2 regions of the Mesorhizobium sp. B2-3-11 genome follow, and region 1 is predicted to be linked to the other one. Evidence: riboswitches for the same ligand, from Rfam matches in the RefSeq annotation. Region 1 holds a riboswitch; the other holds the start of a gene.
The links. A riboswitch is a leader RNA that binds a small molecule or an ion and turns the genes downstream of it on or off. The one in region 1 is predicted to bind S-adenosylmethionine.
Positions count from the first base shown of each region.

Region 2: it holds a riboswitch for S-adenosylmethionine, as region 1 does, so the genes downstream of both, FJ960_RS19675 (O-succinylhomoserine sulfhydrylase) here and FJ960_RS05175 (homoserine O-acetyltransferase) in region 1, are expected to answer to the same signal.

Region 1 covers NZ_VFVS01000002.1:347,855-354,971, forward strand. Annotated here, with positions in the region: gene FJ960_RS05160 (sugar kinase) at 1-377, shown strand, start outside; gene FJ960_RS05165 (prephenate/arogenate dehydrogenase family protein) at 374-1,309, opposite strand; gene hisC (histidinol-phosphate transaminase) at 1,315-2,424, opposite strand; SAM riboswitch at 2,561-2,638, shown strand; gene FJ960_RS05175 (homoserine O-acetyltransferase) at 2,758-3,927, shown strand; gene metW (methionine biosynthesis protein MetW) at 4,049-4,663, shown strand; gene FJ960_RS05185 (Stf0 family sulfotransferase) at 4,609-5,457, shown strand; gene FJ960_RS05190 (glycosyltransferase) at 5,536-6,558, shown strand; gene FJ960_RS05195 (glycosyltransferase family A protein) at 6,847-7,117, shown strand, end outside.
Region 2 covers NZ_VFVS01000014.1:140,212-147,328, forward strand. Annotated here, with positions in the region: gene FJ960_RS19660 (Hsp33 family molecular chaperone) at 1-315, shown strand, start outside; gene apaG (Co2+/Mg2+ efflux protein ApaG) at 390-782, opposite strand; gene FJ960_RS19670 (ceramide glucosyltransferase) at 1,002-2,153, shown strand; gene FJ960_RS19675 (O-succinylhomoserine sulfhydrylase) at 2,181-3,371, opposite strand; SAM riboswitch at 3,428-3,505, opposite strand; gene FJ960_RS19680 (2'-deoxycytidine 5'-triphosphate deaminase) at 3,646-4,737, shown strand; gene araD1 (AraD1 family protein) at 4,847-5,839, opposite strand; gene mmsB (multiple monosaccharide ABC transporter permease) at 6,042-7,117, opposite strand, start outside.

The sequences.
Region 1 (7,117 bases):
CCGAACCGGCAGTCCGCATCATATGTGGCCACGCGCTGGATCTGGAGACCGCCTGCACCGACCTTGCCTCCCGCACCGATGCCTTCGTCGCGGTCACCGGCGGTGCGGCGGGAACCTGGTGGCTTGATCGAAGCGCTGGATCAGCCCGCCATGTCGAGGCACCGAGGATCCAGGCGGTCGACACGCTGGCCGCCGGCGATGTCTTTCATGGCGCCTTTGCCGTCGGACTGGCGGAAGCCATGCCGGTCGAACAGGCCTTGCGTCTCGCAAGCGCGGCCGCCGCGCTCAAATGTCTGCGCTTCGGCGGCAGGCTGGGCGCGCCGGATCGGGCGGAGACGCTCGCCATGATGGAAGCGACCTGGCCTGAAACAGCTTAGCTCTTTGCCGGGTGCTCGACCGCCTGGCGGCCGAAATCGGGCGCGTCGATATCCTGGCCGGCTTCGATGATCGAGCGGCGCACGGCGCGGGTACGGGTGAACAAGTCGAACAGCTTGTCGCCGTCCCCCCAGCGGATCGCGCGCTGCAGGAAGGCCAAATCCTCAGAGAACCGCGCCAGCATTTCCAGGATGGCATCCTTGTTGTGCAGGCACACGTCCCGCCACATGGTCGGATCGGAGGCGGCCAGACGCGTGAAATCGCGAAAACCGGAGGCGGAATATTTGATCACTTCCGTCTTGGTCACCGATTCCAGATCGTCGGCGGTGCCGACGATGTTGTAGGCGATGATGTGCGGCAGATGCGAGACGATGGCCAGCGTCATGTCGTGATGCTGCGGGTCCATCGTGTCGATGTTGGCGCCGCAGCGGCGCCAGAATTCCGAGAGCCTTTCCAACGCTTCCGGATCGGTGCCCGGTACCGGCGTGAAGATGCACCAGCGATTGTCGAACAGGTCGGCGAACCCGGCATCCGGGCCGGATTTTTCGGTGCCCGCTAGCGGGTGGCCGGGAATGAAATGGACGCCATCAGGCACATGCGGTTGCATCTGCGCGATGACCGACGCCTTGGTCGAGCCGACATCGGTGAGGACCGCCCCCTTTTTCAGCGCCGGCGCGATTTCCTGCGCCACCGCGCCGGACGAACCGACCGGCACCGAGACGATGATCAGATCGGCATCGTGGACCGCTTCCCTGGCAGCCGTGGTGTAGGAATCGCCGAGGCCCAGTTCTTCGGCTCGCTTGAGCGTTGCCGCGCTGCGGGTCGAGATGGCGACTTGGCGAGCCAAACCCTCGCGGCGAATGACGCGGGCGAGCGACGAACCGATCAGGCCAATGCCGACCAGTGCGATTTTTTCAAACATCGGAGATGCCATGGTTTCTAGCTTTTCAGGAATGTCGTGAGCGCGGCGACAACGCCGCGATTGGCCTCTTCAGTGCCGACCGTCATGCGCAGTGCGTTGGGAAAGCCGTAGCCTGAAACGCGCCGCAATATATAGCCGCGCGCGCTCAGATACTCATCAGCAGCCGCCGCCGAATGCTTCTGGTCGTCGGGAAAATGAATGAGCAGGAAATTGCCGACGCTCGGCGTCACCCGCAGTCCGAGCCCGGTCATCTCTTCGCTCAGCCAGGCGAGCCAGGTCTCGTTATGCGCCACGCTGCGCTCGACATGGGCGCGGTCGCGGATCGCGGCGATGCCGGCTTCGATCGCCGTCGCATTGACGTTGAAGGGCCCGCGCACGCGGTTGATGGCGTCGACAATGTGCATTGGACCATACATCCAGCCGATGCGCGCGCCGCCGAGGCCGATCTTGGAGAAGGTGCGCGTCATCACCACGTTCTCAGCGCTGCCGACAAGTTCTATGCCGGCTTCATAGTCGTTGCGGCGGACATATTCGGCATAGGCCGCGTCGAGCACCAGAAGCACGTTTTTCGGCAGTCCGGCATGCAGCCGGCGCACCTCCTGGAACGGCACGTAGGTGCCGGTCGGGTTGTTGGGATTGGCGAGAAACACGATTTTCGTGCGCGGTGTGACAGCCGCCAGCATCCCATCGATGTCGGCGCGCTCGTCGGTCTCCTTGACCACCACCGGGGTGGCGCCCGCCGACTGGATATAGATCTTGTAGACCATGAAGGCGTGTTCGGTGAACATGGCTTCGTCGCCGGGCGCGAGATAGGTCTGCGCCAGCAGGCCGAGGATCTCGTCGGAACCATTCGAGCAGATGATGTTCTGCGCGTTGAGGCCATGCACCTCGGCGATCGCCTCGCGCAACCGCCTGGCGGTGCCATCGGGATAGATGTCGAGTTTGCCGGCGACCTCACGCGCGGCCTCGATCGCCTTCGGCGAGGGCCCAAGCGGATTCTCGTTCGACGACAGCTTGTAGACCTTGGCGACACCGGCCGGCGCCGTGCTCTTGCCGGGCACGTAGGCGTCTATGTCCATGATGCCCGCGCGCGGGGTCGGACGTGCCTGATCAGATGTCTGGTTCATTTTTGCAAAATCCGTCGAAAACGCCTCCATCCGGAAGCCGCTGCGGAAATACAAGCCATGGCAGGCAATGTCGAGGGGCGGCAGTGGTGCCGGCCGCCGGCATTGACGGCGAGGCGGGCGGGTTCTAGAAGGACAGGGACAGTTCCGTGGTGATTTGGCCGGTCGGCTTGCAGCCACGTTAAACAATTCGCTAAAGGGCCGTTTGCGTGACGTAACCGGCTTTGCGAAGGCAATGCCGGTTTTTTATTGTCCGCGACCGGCCGGACGAACGCATCCGCGGCGCGGAGATCGGCAGCGATTTCCGCAAAAGCACGGTGCAGCAAGAGAGACGTGATGGCTGTTCTGCGTGCAGGAAAGACCAACAACGAGGCCGACCAACCGTCGAGCCCGGTGTTGCGTTTCGGGCCCGACAAGCCGCTCAAGCTCGACGCCGGCACGCTGCTGTCGCCATTCCAGATCGCCTACCAGACCTATGGCACGCTGAACGACGCCCGTTCCAATGCCATCCTCGTCTGCCATGCGCTGACCGGCGACCAGCATGTCGCCAGCACCAATCCGGTGACCGGCAAGCCAGGCTGGTGGGAAGTGCTGATAGGCCCCGGCAAGATCATCGACACCAGCCGCTTCTTCGTCATCTGCTCCAACGTCATCGGCGGCTGTCTTGGTTCCACCGGGCCGGCCTCGACCAACCCCGCCACGGGAAAGCCATATGGGCTCGACCTTCCGGTCATCACCATCCGTGACATGGTGCGTGCGCAGCAGATGCTGGTCGACCATTTCGGCATCGAGAAGCTGTTCTGCGTGCTGGGCGGTTCGATGGGCGGCATGCAGGTGCTGCAATGGGCGTCGAGCTATCCCGAACGGGTTTTTTCGGCACTGCCGATCGCCACCGGCGCGCGCCATTCGTCACAGAACATCGCTTTCCACGAGGTCGGGCGGCAGGCCGTGATGGCCGATCCGGACTGGCATGGAGGCAAATATTTCGAGCACGGCAAGCGCCCGGAAAAGGGGCTGGCGGTGGCGCGCATGGCCGCCCACATAACCTATCTGTCGGAAGCCGCCCTGCACCGCAAATTCGGCCGTAACCTGCAGGACCGCGAAGCGCTGACCTTCGGCTTCGATGCCGATTTCCAGATCGAGAGCTACCTGCGCCACCAGGGCATGACCTTCGTCGACCGTTTCGACGCCAACTCCTACCTCTACATGACACGGTCGATGGATTATTTCGACCTCGCCGCCGACCATGGCGGCCGGCTGGCGGACGCCTTTGCCGGCACCAAAACCCGCTTCTGCCTGGTGTCCTTCACGTCGGATTGGCTGTTTCCGACCGAAGAGAGCCGCTCCATCGTTCATGCACTCAACGCCGCCGGCGCCTCGGTATCCTTCGTCGAGATCGAGACCGATCGCGGCCACGACGCCTTCCTGCTCGACGAACCGGAACTGTTTGCCGCCATCAACGGCTTCATCGGCTCGGCCGCGCGCGCCAGGGGGCTCGGCGCATGACCCCGAAGAGTTGCAGACTTTTCGGATCAAGGTCATGCGCCAAACAGAAAGGTGAAGCCATGACCCCGAAGAGTTGCGGACTTTCCGGACCATGGTCGCGCGCCGCTCAGGAGGCGAAACCATGAGCGTCAACGGCAGCCAGCGTGTCGACCTCGAGGTCGTCGCCAACCTCATCCCGCCGCAATCGCGCGTGCTCGACGTCGGCTCCGGCGATGGCTCGCTGCTCGAATTGCTGCAGGAAAGCAAGCAGGTCGACGGCCGCGGGCTCGAGTTGTCGCAGCGCGGCGTCAACGAATGCGTGGCGCGCGGCCTCTCGGTCATCCAGGGCGATGCTGACAAGGATCTCGAATTCTATCCCGACAAGGGTTTTGACTTCGTCGTCCTGTCGCAGACCCTGCAGGCCACCCGCAATCCAAAACTGGTGCTCGACGAACTGCTCAGGATCGGCAATCGAGCGATCGTCTCCTTCCCCAATTTCGGCCATTGGCGGGTGCGCCTGTCGCTGTTCGTCAAGGGCCGAATGCCGGTGACCAAGGATCTGCCCTATTCCTGGTACGACACGCCCAACATCCACTTCTGCACCATCCGCGACTTCGTCAATCTGTGCGAAGAGCTTGGTGCGACGGTGGAAAAGGCGACCGCGCTCGACGCAAACGGCCAGAAGATCGGCCTGTCGATGCCATGGTGGTTCTGGAATTTCTTTGGCCAACAGGCTGTGTTCCTGCTGAAGCGGTAGTGGTTGCCATGCATCTCTTTCGCAGACGGCCTCTTCCGGTTGAAATACCACCTGACATCCTGTCTGGCATAAAAGCTGGAATTCTGGTCTGCACGTCACCGCGCAGCGGCAGCAACCATCTCGCTGGATTGATGGCAGCCGCCGGGCTTGGCAACCCTTTGGAGTGGTTCGGCGGCCGCCGTCTTCTTGAATTGCCGAACTATCCTCGCGATCCCCGCGCTCAAGTCTTGCGGGCATTGAGGGATGGGCGATCCTCTTCCGGAATTTACGCAGTCAAACTGTTTGCCAGCCAATTTTCCCAAGTGGCTAGAACCATCGACCTGCCAGCCACCCTCCCAGAATTGCGCTATGTCCGTTTGACGCGCCGCGATCTCCTTGGCCAGGCAATCTCCTGGGCGCGCGCCCGTCAGACCGGCCGATTCCGTTCTACCGAGACCGCCAACAATGCGCCACGTTACGACGGCGCGGCGATAGCACAGTCGCTTGATAAACTTGTGCTGGAAAATCTGGTTTGGGACCTCTGGTTTGCAAAAAACGGGGTGCCTTTCCTGTCGTTGACATATGAGGATCTTTTGCAGGACCCGCAGACCAGTCTTAAGAAAATCGCTGGTCTCGTTGACGCCAAGCTTGCCCGTGACGTCGGATTTGGCTTTGCGTCCGGCCTCGCAATTCAACGAGACACCGTCAATGTAGAATGGCGGCAGCGTTTCTTGGCGCAATATTCAGACACTTCAAGATTCCCGGTTGACCGCACTCGCGGTTCCCTTTGGTCCCGATTTGGTGGCGGTGGCTGATCGTCAGTATTGTTGGGAAACACCCCCGCGTGATCTTGAAAGGGTTGCCTTTAGGCCGACTTGCAGGGACTATCGCCAGTGCGACGCAGCGATATGGTCCATGCGGAAATGGTTGAACCACACCCAACATATTCCCTCGTGGTGGAGATGGAGAACGCCAAGTCCATCGATTGGGACGAAGTCGGCATTGGCCTGAAGGCCTTGGCACGTGAAATCACCACGGTTCCTTCAGCCGACTTGCACAGACCTAAGGTTGTTATCTCTCACGGCGGCACGGACGCCGACGCTGGATCGCTTCGTATCGACGTCAGGGCGGTAGCGCCACAGCTGGAACAAGTTGCCGATCTGATCTTTACCGCTTTTCCCGGGGGCCGATACTACGATCTAAAAAACAACGGCATATTGGCAACGGACGGGGATATCATCATTTTCACCGATTCCGATGTAGTGGCCGAACCAGGCTGGCTATCAGGTTTGCTTGAGCCCTTTAACGATCCAGAAGTCATGTGTGTGAATGGATATACTTATCTTTCATACGATGATTTCTTTTCGAGGACGTTTGCACTGATCTGGTTTTTCCCAATGGCTCACGGGGACAAGCGGTTTGCCTCGAAACGAGCGATGAACGCCAACAATGTAGGGTTTCGGCGCGACTGGATCGTCGATCATCCTTTTCCAAGACACAATGGCTTCAAGGTCTCGTGCACATTGCTGATGCGCGAACTGCAACGCGAAGGCCGCACAATTCGTAATGTCAACGCACGCGTCTACCATTACTCACCGCGGGGCTGGCGATTTTTTTTCTGGCGCGCCCTGGTCACGGGCAGAGACGCCGACCGAAAGTTCGTGGAGCTCAAATCGCCTGGCCGCACGCAACGGGTCGTCAAGTCCTTCAGCCGTTGGTTCACCATGTCATGGCGCACCACAAGACGGATTATCGGCCATGCAGGGGGCACCGGGATGCCGCTTTGGCAGATTCCGTTTTCCCTTCTTGTCGGCCTTGCATTCTACAGTTTGGCGTTTTGGGGCCAGTTCAGTCTCGCTACAGGCCTGGTCAGCGACGACATCGAGATCGTGCCCGACTATGTCGGGCACAGCTAGAAGATTTTAGCGGTGGATTCGATCGCCCTTGCGAAAGTTGATCGTCAACGCCACTTCGCAAGCCTCGAAGGCAGAGATGGTGTTGCAGTTAAAGCTTCAGGAGCCGGAATTCATCACGCCTTGTCGGTCGAACGACAGCAGAATAGGATGACATAACAGGTTGTTCTTTGTAGCGTCGCGCCGAATCCGATGAGGGCCATCCAGGGGAAGTCCGATCCGTTCAACCATCCTGAAGATCAAAGGACCTGGCGCGAAGTGTGTTTTTGCGCTCAAGACGGCTGACGCGATATGACCGGGAAGACGGAGCAGGCGCCCCTCATCACGGTCATCACACCGACCCACAACCGGCGCGAAACGGTGCTCCGCGCCGTCGAAAGCGTGCTTTCCCAGAGCATGCCGCGGTTCGAGCATATCGTCGTCGACGATGGCTCGACCGACGGAACCGAGGCGGCGCTCGCCCGCGTCAGCGATCCGCGGCTGATCTATGTCGGCGCGAAATGGCGCGGCGCCAACGCCGCCAGGAACGCCGGCATCGAACGTGCGCGGACCCCCGTGGTGA
Region 2 (7,117 bases), on a different contig from region 1:
CATGATCCGACAGACAATTCCTGGCAGGAGTTGTTGGCCTTGCTCGGCACCATCGAGCCGACCGAATTGATCGACCCGACCATCGGCGCCGAGCGGCTGCTCTATCGCTTGTTCCACGAGCATGGCGTGCGCGTCTTCGGCGGCGTTCCCGTCGCCGATCAGTGCTCATGCTCCCGGGACAAGATCCGCGGCATCCTCGAAGGCTTCTCCGCGCAGGAGATCAAGGACAGCACCGAGGATGGCGGCATCCACGTCGCCTGCGAGTTCTGCTCGACGCGGTACGACTTCGATCCGGCGGAATTTGCGGCTCAGTGAGCTATCTTTCCTTCTCCCCGTTCACGGGGAGAAGGTGCCGGCAGGCGGATGAGGGGCAGCGCGACCGCCGGTGCTCAGTTCACCGTGCGCCTTGTCCCCGGCAGATCGAGCGAGAAGGCGGGGATTGCGATGTCGAACGTCTCGCCGCGCTTGTTGCGCATCGTGTAGCGTCCGACCATGATCCCGGACGGTGTCGAGAGCGGGCAGCCGGACGTATATTGATAGCTGTCGCCGGGATTGAGCTCCGGCTGGTCGCCGACAACGCCCGGCCCGCGCACTTCCTCGACCCGGCCAGCACCATCGGTGATGTGCCAGTAGCGCGACAACAACTGCACGAACTCGTCCGACTGGTTGTCGATCGTTATCTGATAGCCCCAGACATAGCGGTTCTCCGAGGGATCCGAACGGTCCTCGAGATAGAACGGCCTGACCTGCACTTCGATGTTGCGCGTCACGGCGCGGTACATGAGCGGCTCCAAACAATCCGACGATTTTCGACGCTCCCGGTGACAAGGTCAACGTGCGCGTCTTGTCGCGCCCGGCCTTGAAGCGCAGGTGCCGACAAAGAATGTCATTTAGGTGACACACGACAATGGTGGTGTGCACGAACCGGGCGACTCGGCGCTCTGTCGAACTGTTGAAAACGGCCATGATGCGGGCCGCCTTTCCGGAGTGACCAGATCTCGATGGAACTCACCTTCATAGCCGCCTCGCTTTCGACCGCTCTCATCCTCTCAAACGCCGCCAGCATTTCGCTCGCCGCCTCACGGCTGAAACGGCGCGGCACGATCGCCCCGCCCGCCGGCAAGTCGCAACCGGTATCGATCGTCGTCCCGTCGCGTGGCGTCGAGGCATTCACGCATGAAACGCTGGAACGCGCCTTCGCGCTCGACTGGCCACATTATGAGCTGATCTTCTGCGTCGCCCATGCGGACGACCCGGTGGTCAAACTGATAAACAGGGCGATTGCCCGGTTTTCCAAGGTGCCGGCCCGGCTGCTGATTGGCGATGACCGTGTCAGCGCCAATCCAAAGCTCAACAATTGCGTCAAGGGCTGGGAAGCGGCGCGCCACAACTGGGTCATCCTTGCCGATTCCAACGTCTTGATGCCGAGGGACTATGTCGAGCACATGATGGCGGCATGGCGGCCCGACACCGGTCTTGTCTGCTCGACGCCGATCGGTTCGCGACCCGAGGGTTTCTGGGCCGATGTCGAATGCGCCTTCCTCAACACATTGCAGGCCCGCTGGCAGTATGCCGGCGAGGCGCTCGGCCTCGGCTTTGCCCAGGGCAAGAGCATGCTGTGGAACAAGCCGATGCTGAACGCCAATGGCGGCATTCGCGCGCTGGCCGCCGAGATCGCCGAGGACGCCGCCGCCACCAAGCTGGTCAACGGCCTCGGCCTGCGCGTCAATCTCGTAGCGGCGCCCTTCGAGCAGCCGCTCGGCCAGCGTACCGTTGGCGAGATCTGGTCGCGCCAGGCCCGCTGGGCGCGCCTGCGCCGCGTCACCTTTCCGCTGTTCTTCGCGCCGGAACTCCTGACCGGCGCAGCGGTGCCTCTCGCGCTGGCGCTGGTTGCGGCGGCGAGCGCGGGCGTCAGCCTCTGGGCAACCGCGATTGCCATGTTGGCGGCCTTCTACCTTCCGGAATGCGCGCTGGCCTTGTCCAAGGGCTGGCATCTGTCGCCGCGCATGGTCGCGGCGATGATCGCGCGCGACGTGATGCTCCCGTCCATCTGGGCGCGCGGCTGGCTCGGCGGCGCCGTCGACTGGCGCGGCAATGCCATGACCATCCGCACCAAGGCGGCCGAATTGGAGGAGACGCCGTCGCGCGCCTGATCGCCGCGGACGACGCTCCTAAGCAGCTTATCTAGCGGCCTGCAAAGCCTGCGCGATGTCTTCCAGCAGGTCGTCGGCGTCCTCCAGGCCGACAGACAGCCTGAGCGTGCCAGGCCCGATGCCGAGTTCGGCGCGGGCCTCGTCGCTCAAATTCTTGTGCGTCGTCGTCGCGGGATGGGTGATCAGGCTCTTGGCATCGCCGAGATTGTTCGAGATCAGCACGATGTCGAGGGCGTTCTGCAGGGCGAAGGCCGCCGGCTTGCCACCCTTGACGTCGAGGCAAATCAGCGTCGAGCCGCCCGACATCTGCTTCTTGACGATATCAGCCTGCGGGTGGTCGGCGCGGCCGGGATAGATGACGCGAGCGATCTGCGGCTGCTCGGCCAGGAAGTCGGCGATCCTGCCGGCGCTTTCCGTCTGCTGGCGCACGCGCAGCGGCAGCGTCTCGAGGCCCTTCAGCAAGGTCCAGGCATTAAACGGCGACAGGCTGGGGCCGGTGTGGCGGAAATAGTCGTGCAGGTTTTCGTCGATCCACTTCTTGTCCGATAGTATGACACCGCCCAGACAGCGGCCCTGGCCGTCAATGTGCTTGGTGGCCGAGTAGACGACGATGTGCGCGCCAAGCTGCAACGGCTTCTGCTGCAGCGGCGTAGCGAAGACGTTGTCGACGACAAGCCGCGCGCCGATCGAGTTGGCAAGCGAGGCAACGGCCGCGATGTCGACGACTTCCAGCGTCGGATTGGTCGGGCTTTCCAGGAAGAACAGCTTGGTGTTCGGCCTGACCGCCTTTTCCCAATTGGCAATGTCGGTGCCGTCGACCAAAGTCGCCTCGATGCCATAGCGCGGCGCCAGCGTCTCGACCACCCAGCGGCAGGAGCCGAACAGCGCGCGCGCCGCCACTATATGGTCGCCGGCCTTGACGCTGCACAGCAGCGCCGCCGTCACCGCCGCCATGCCCGACGCCGTGGCGCGCGCGTCCTCGGCGCCTTCCAGCGCGCACATGCGTTTTTCGAACATGTCGACGGTCGGGTTGGCGTAACGCGAATAGATGAAGCCAGGCTCTTCGCCCTTGAAGCGGGCTTCCGCCGCCTGGGCGGTCTTGTAGACATAGCCCTGGGTCAGATACATCGCCTCGGAGGTTTCGCCGAAGCCGGAACGCAGGGTTCCGCCATGCACGAGTGCCGTCTGAGGTTTCCAGTTGCGCTTCTTGGTGCTCATCGCTTTGTTCCAGACACAAAAAAACCGGCCGCGAAAGTCGCAACCGGTCCATACGGCCTTGCGGCCCGACGGTCCTTTAGCGACTTGTTTAACGTGGCTGCAAGCCGACCGGCCAAATCACCACGGGATAACGACCCTTTAGACCCGCGCCACGCTTGCGTCAATTGCCGGCTTCATTAAGAGGTTTGTACCAAGGCAGGTTCCGCAAAGTGCCCAGCGGTTTTGCGGCAAGAACCTGCAACAAAGGAGACCAGTCTTGGGGCGGAGCCAGACTTTGCGGCAGACAGGCATTCTTCCCGATCAGGACATTTCGGCGCTGTTCCAGTCCGGCGCGCTGAAGTCGCCGCGTGCGCTTGATGCCGACCAGATCCAGCCGGCTAGTCTTGATCTCAGATTGGGCGAAAAGGCCTGGCGGGTGCGGGCCTCGTTCCTGCCCGGTCCCAACCACAAGGTCTCGGAAAAGCTCGATCGGCTGCAGCTGCACGAGATTAATCTGGCCGAAGGCGCGGTTCTCGAAACCGGCTGCGTCTATATCGTGCCGCTGCTCGAAAGCCTGGCCCTGCCGGCCGACATTTCGGCCTCGGCCAATCCAAAGAGCTCGACCGGTCGCCTCGACATCTTCACCCGCGTCATGACCGACCGTGGCCACGAGTTCGACAAGATCGCCGCCGGCTACAACGGTCCGCTCTATCTCGAAGTCAGCCCGCGCACCTTCCCGATCGTTGCGCGCACCGGTTCGCGCCTGTCTCAAATCCGCTTTCGCACCGGCAACGCGCTGCTTTCAGAAGCCGAACTGCATGAATTGCACAGCGCCGAGATGCTGGTCGCCACCGAGCCGCCAAACATTTCCGGAGGCGGCATCGCGCTGTCGATTGATCTCAACGGCGACAAGGATGGGCTGGTAGGCTATCGCGGCAAGCACCACACTGGCCTCATCGATGTCGACAAGCGTGCCGCCCAGGATGTCCTCGACTTCTGGGAGCCGATCCACAAGAGCGGCGCCGGCGAACTGGTGCTCGATCCCGACGAGTTCTACATCCTCGTCAGCCAGGAGGCGGTGCATGTGCCGCCGCTCTACGCCGCCGAGATGACGCCCTTCGATCCGCTGGTCGGCGAGTTCCGTGTCCACTATGCCGGATTTTTCGATCCGGGGTTCGGCCATTCGGCGGCCGGCGGCACCGGCAGCCGCGCGGTGCTCGAAGTGCGTAGCCACGAAGTGCCGTTCATCCTCGATCATGGCCAGATTGTCGGCCGGCTGGTCTACGAACACATGCTAAAGCGCCCGCAGGCGCTTTACGGGACCGATCTCGGCTCGAACTATCAGGCACAAGGCCTGAAGCTGTCCAAACATTTCCGCCCGCGCTGAACTCCCATTATCACCGGCCGATGCTTGCCCACGGGCAAGCTTTTTGAGGTCGAAATGGCCTCGCCCGCCCTTCGGGCCCCACCAGGGGAGAAGGCAGAGTTGGCGCCAGTTACAGCGCCTTCACCGCCACCTTCACCGGCTTTTCGATTTCCAGCGGGTTGCGCAGCGGCAGGCCGAAATCCCCGGCCTCGATCTCGAACACGTCGCCGGCTTCGGTCGTGACGCCGTCGGCGAAGGACAGCGTGGCCGTTCCGAACATATGCACATGCACATCGCCCGGCTGGCGGAACGCCGAATATTTGAAATGGTGGTGCTCGAGATTGGCGATGGTGTGCGACATGTTCGCTTCGCCCGACAGGAACGGCTTCTCCCACATTGTCCTGCCGTCGCGCACGATGCGTGACGTGCCGCGGATGTCCGAAGGCAGGTCGCCGATCAGAATTTCGGGCCCGAACGAGGCATTGCGCAGCTTGGAGTGGGCGAGGAACAGATAGTTCACGCGTTCGGTCACATGGTCCGAGAATTCGTTCGACAGCGTGAAGCCGACACGGAATGGCGCGCCGTCATCGCCGATGACATAGATCCCGGCGATCTCTGGTTCTTCGCCGGCATCCTTGGCAAAGGCCGGTGACATGAGCGCGGCACCAGGCGCGACCGCCATGGTACCGTTGCCCTTGTAGAACCATTCCGGCTGCACGCCGACCTGGCCTTTCGCGGGCTTGCCGCCTTCCAGTCCCATGCGGAACATCTTCATGGAATCGGTAAGTTGCTCCTCGCCGTCGGTGCTGAGCTTCTTGTGCATGGAATCGCGCGTCGCGGCCGAACCGAGATGCGTTAATCCCGTGCCGGTCAGATGCAGATGCGCCGGGTCGGGGTGATTGATCGGCGACAGGAGGCGGCCCCTCTTGTAGGCGGCGTCGAGATCGACCGTCTCGCCCAGTCCCTTGCGTTCGATCAGGGCCGTCAGGCCGACGCCGGTGCGGGCGGCCTCCATCGCCAGCGAATAGACGCTGCGCGCGCCGTTGATGATCCGGGTCTTCCCGCCGCTGCGGGCAACGACACGGATCGTCTCGGCGTCGTCGAGAATCTGCGAGATCAGCATGATCAGTCCTCTCTCATTTATCTGTATCCGGCTGCCAATGGGCAAACCCTGACCGGCGCGGCGCGGGAACGCGCCACGCTTGAAACGTTTCGTCCGGATTGCGTTCGCGAACCTGGTCCTTCCCCGGACTTCTTGGTGCCGACGGGCCGCCGGCAGCTTCGCGATCTGGAACCCGTATGCCTCCTAGTCCTCGCCCCAGCCCTTAAGCCTTGTTCTTGTTGTAGACGTCGAAGATGACGGCCCCGAGCAGGACCAGTCCCTTGACCACCTGCTGCCAGTCGACATTGACGCCCATGATCGACATGCCGTTGTTCATCACGCCCATGATGAAGCCGCCGACCACAGCGCCGATGACCTGGCCGACGCCGCCCATCGCCGAGGCGCCGCCGATGAAGACGGCCGCGATGACGTCGAGCTCGCTGCCGAGGCCCGCTGCCGGCACGGCCTGGCCGAGACGCGCCGCGATGATCAGGCCGCCGAGCGCCGAAAGCACGCCCATATTGACGAACACCAGGAGCGTCAGGCGCTCGGTGTTGATGCCCGACAGTTGCGCCGCCTTGGCGTTGCCACCCATGGCGTAGATGCGGCGGCCAATGGTCATGCGCTTGGTGACGAAGACGAACAAAGAAATCAGCACGCCCATCACCAGCAGAACGATCGGCAGGCCCCGATAGGTCGCGAACTGGAAGACCAGGAACAGCGCCAGCGCGCTGCCTACCAGGATCTTGATGACGAACAGCGTGAAAGGCTCGGCCTCATAACCGTGGCGTTCGCGCTTGCGCCGCGCCCTGAAGCCGAAATAGGCGTAGGCGAGCACCGCGATCACGCCCAGCACGATCGTCGTCATGTGCAGCGTGAGCCCGCTACCCAAAATAGTCTTGCCGGCCGCATTCACCGTCGGTGGGATCAGCGTCAGCGGGCCGATTACGTCCGGGATGAAGCCGGAACTCAATGCCTTGAAACTGTCGGGAAGCGGACCGACCGAGGAGCCACCGCCAAGCAGCGCCTGGCAAATGCCGCGGAAGATCAGCATGCCGGCGAGCGTCACGATGAAACTTGGTATGCGGTGATAGGCGATCCAGTAGCCTTGCGCCCCACCGATCAACCCACCGACGATCAGGCAGACGATCGAGACCACGAGCGGGTTGCTGAACATGCCAAGCGGCCAAATGACCATCATCATGGCGGCAAGTGCGCCGATGAAGCCGGCGACCGATCCTACGCTGAGATCGATGTAGCCGGCGACGATGACCAGCAGCATGCCGAGCGCCATCACGA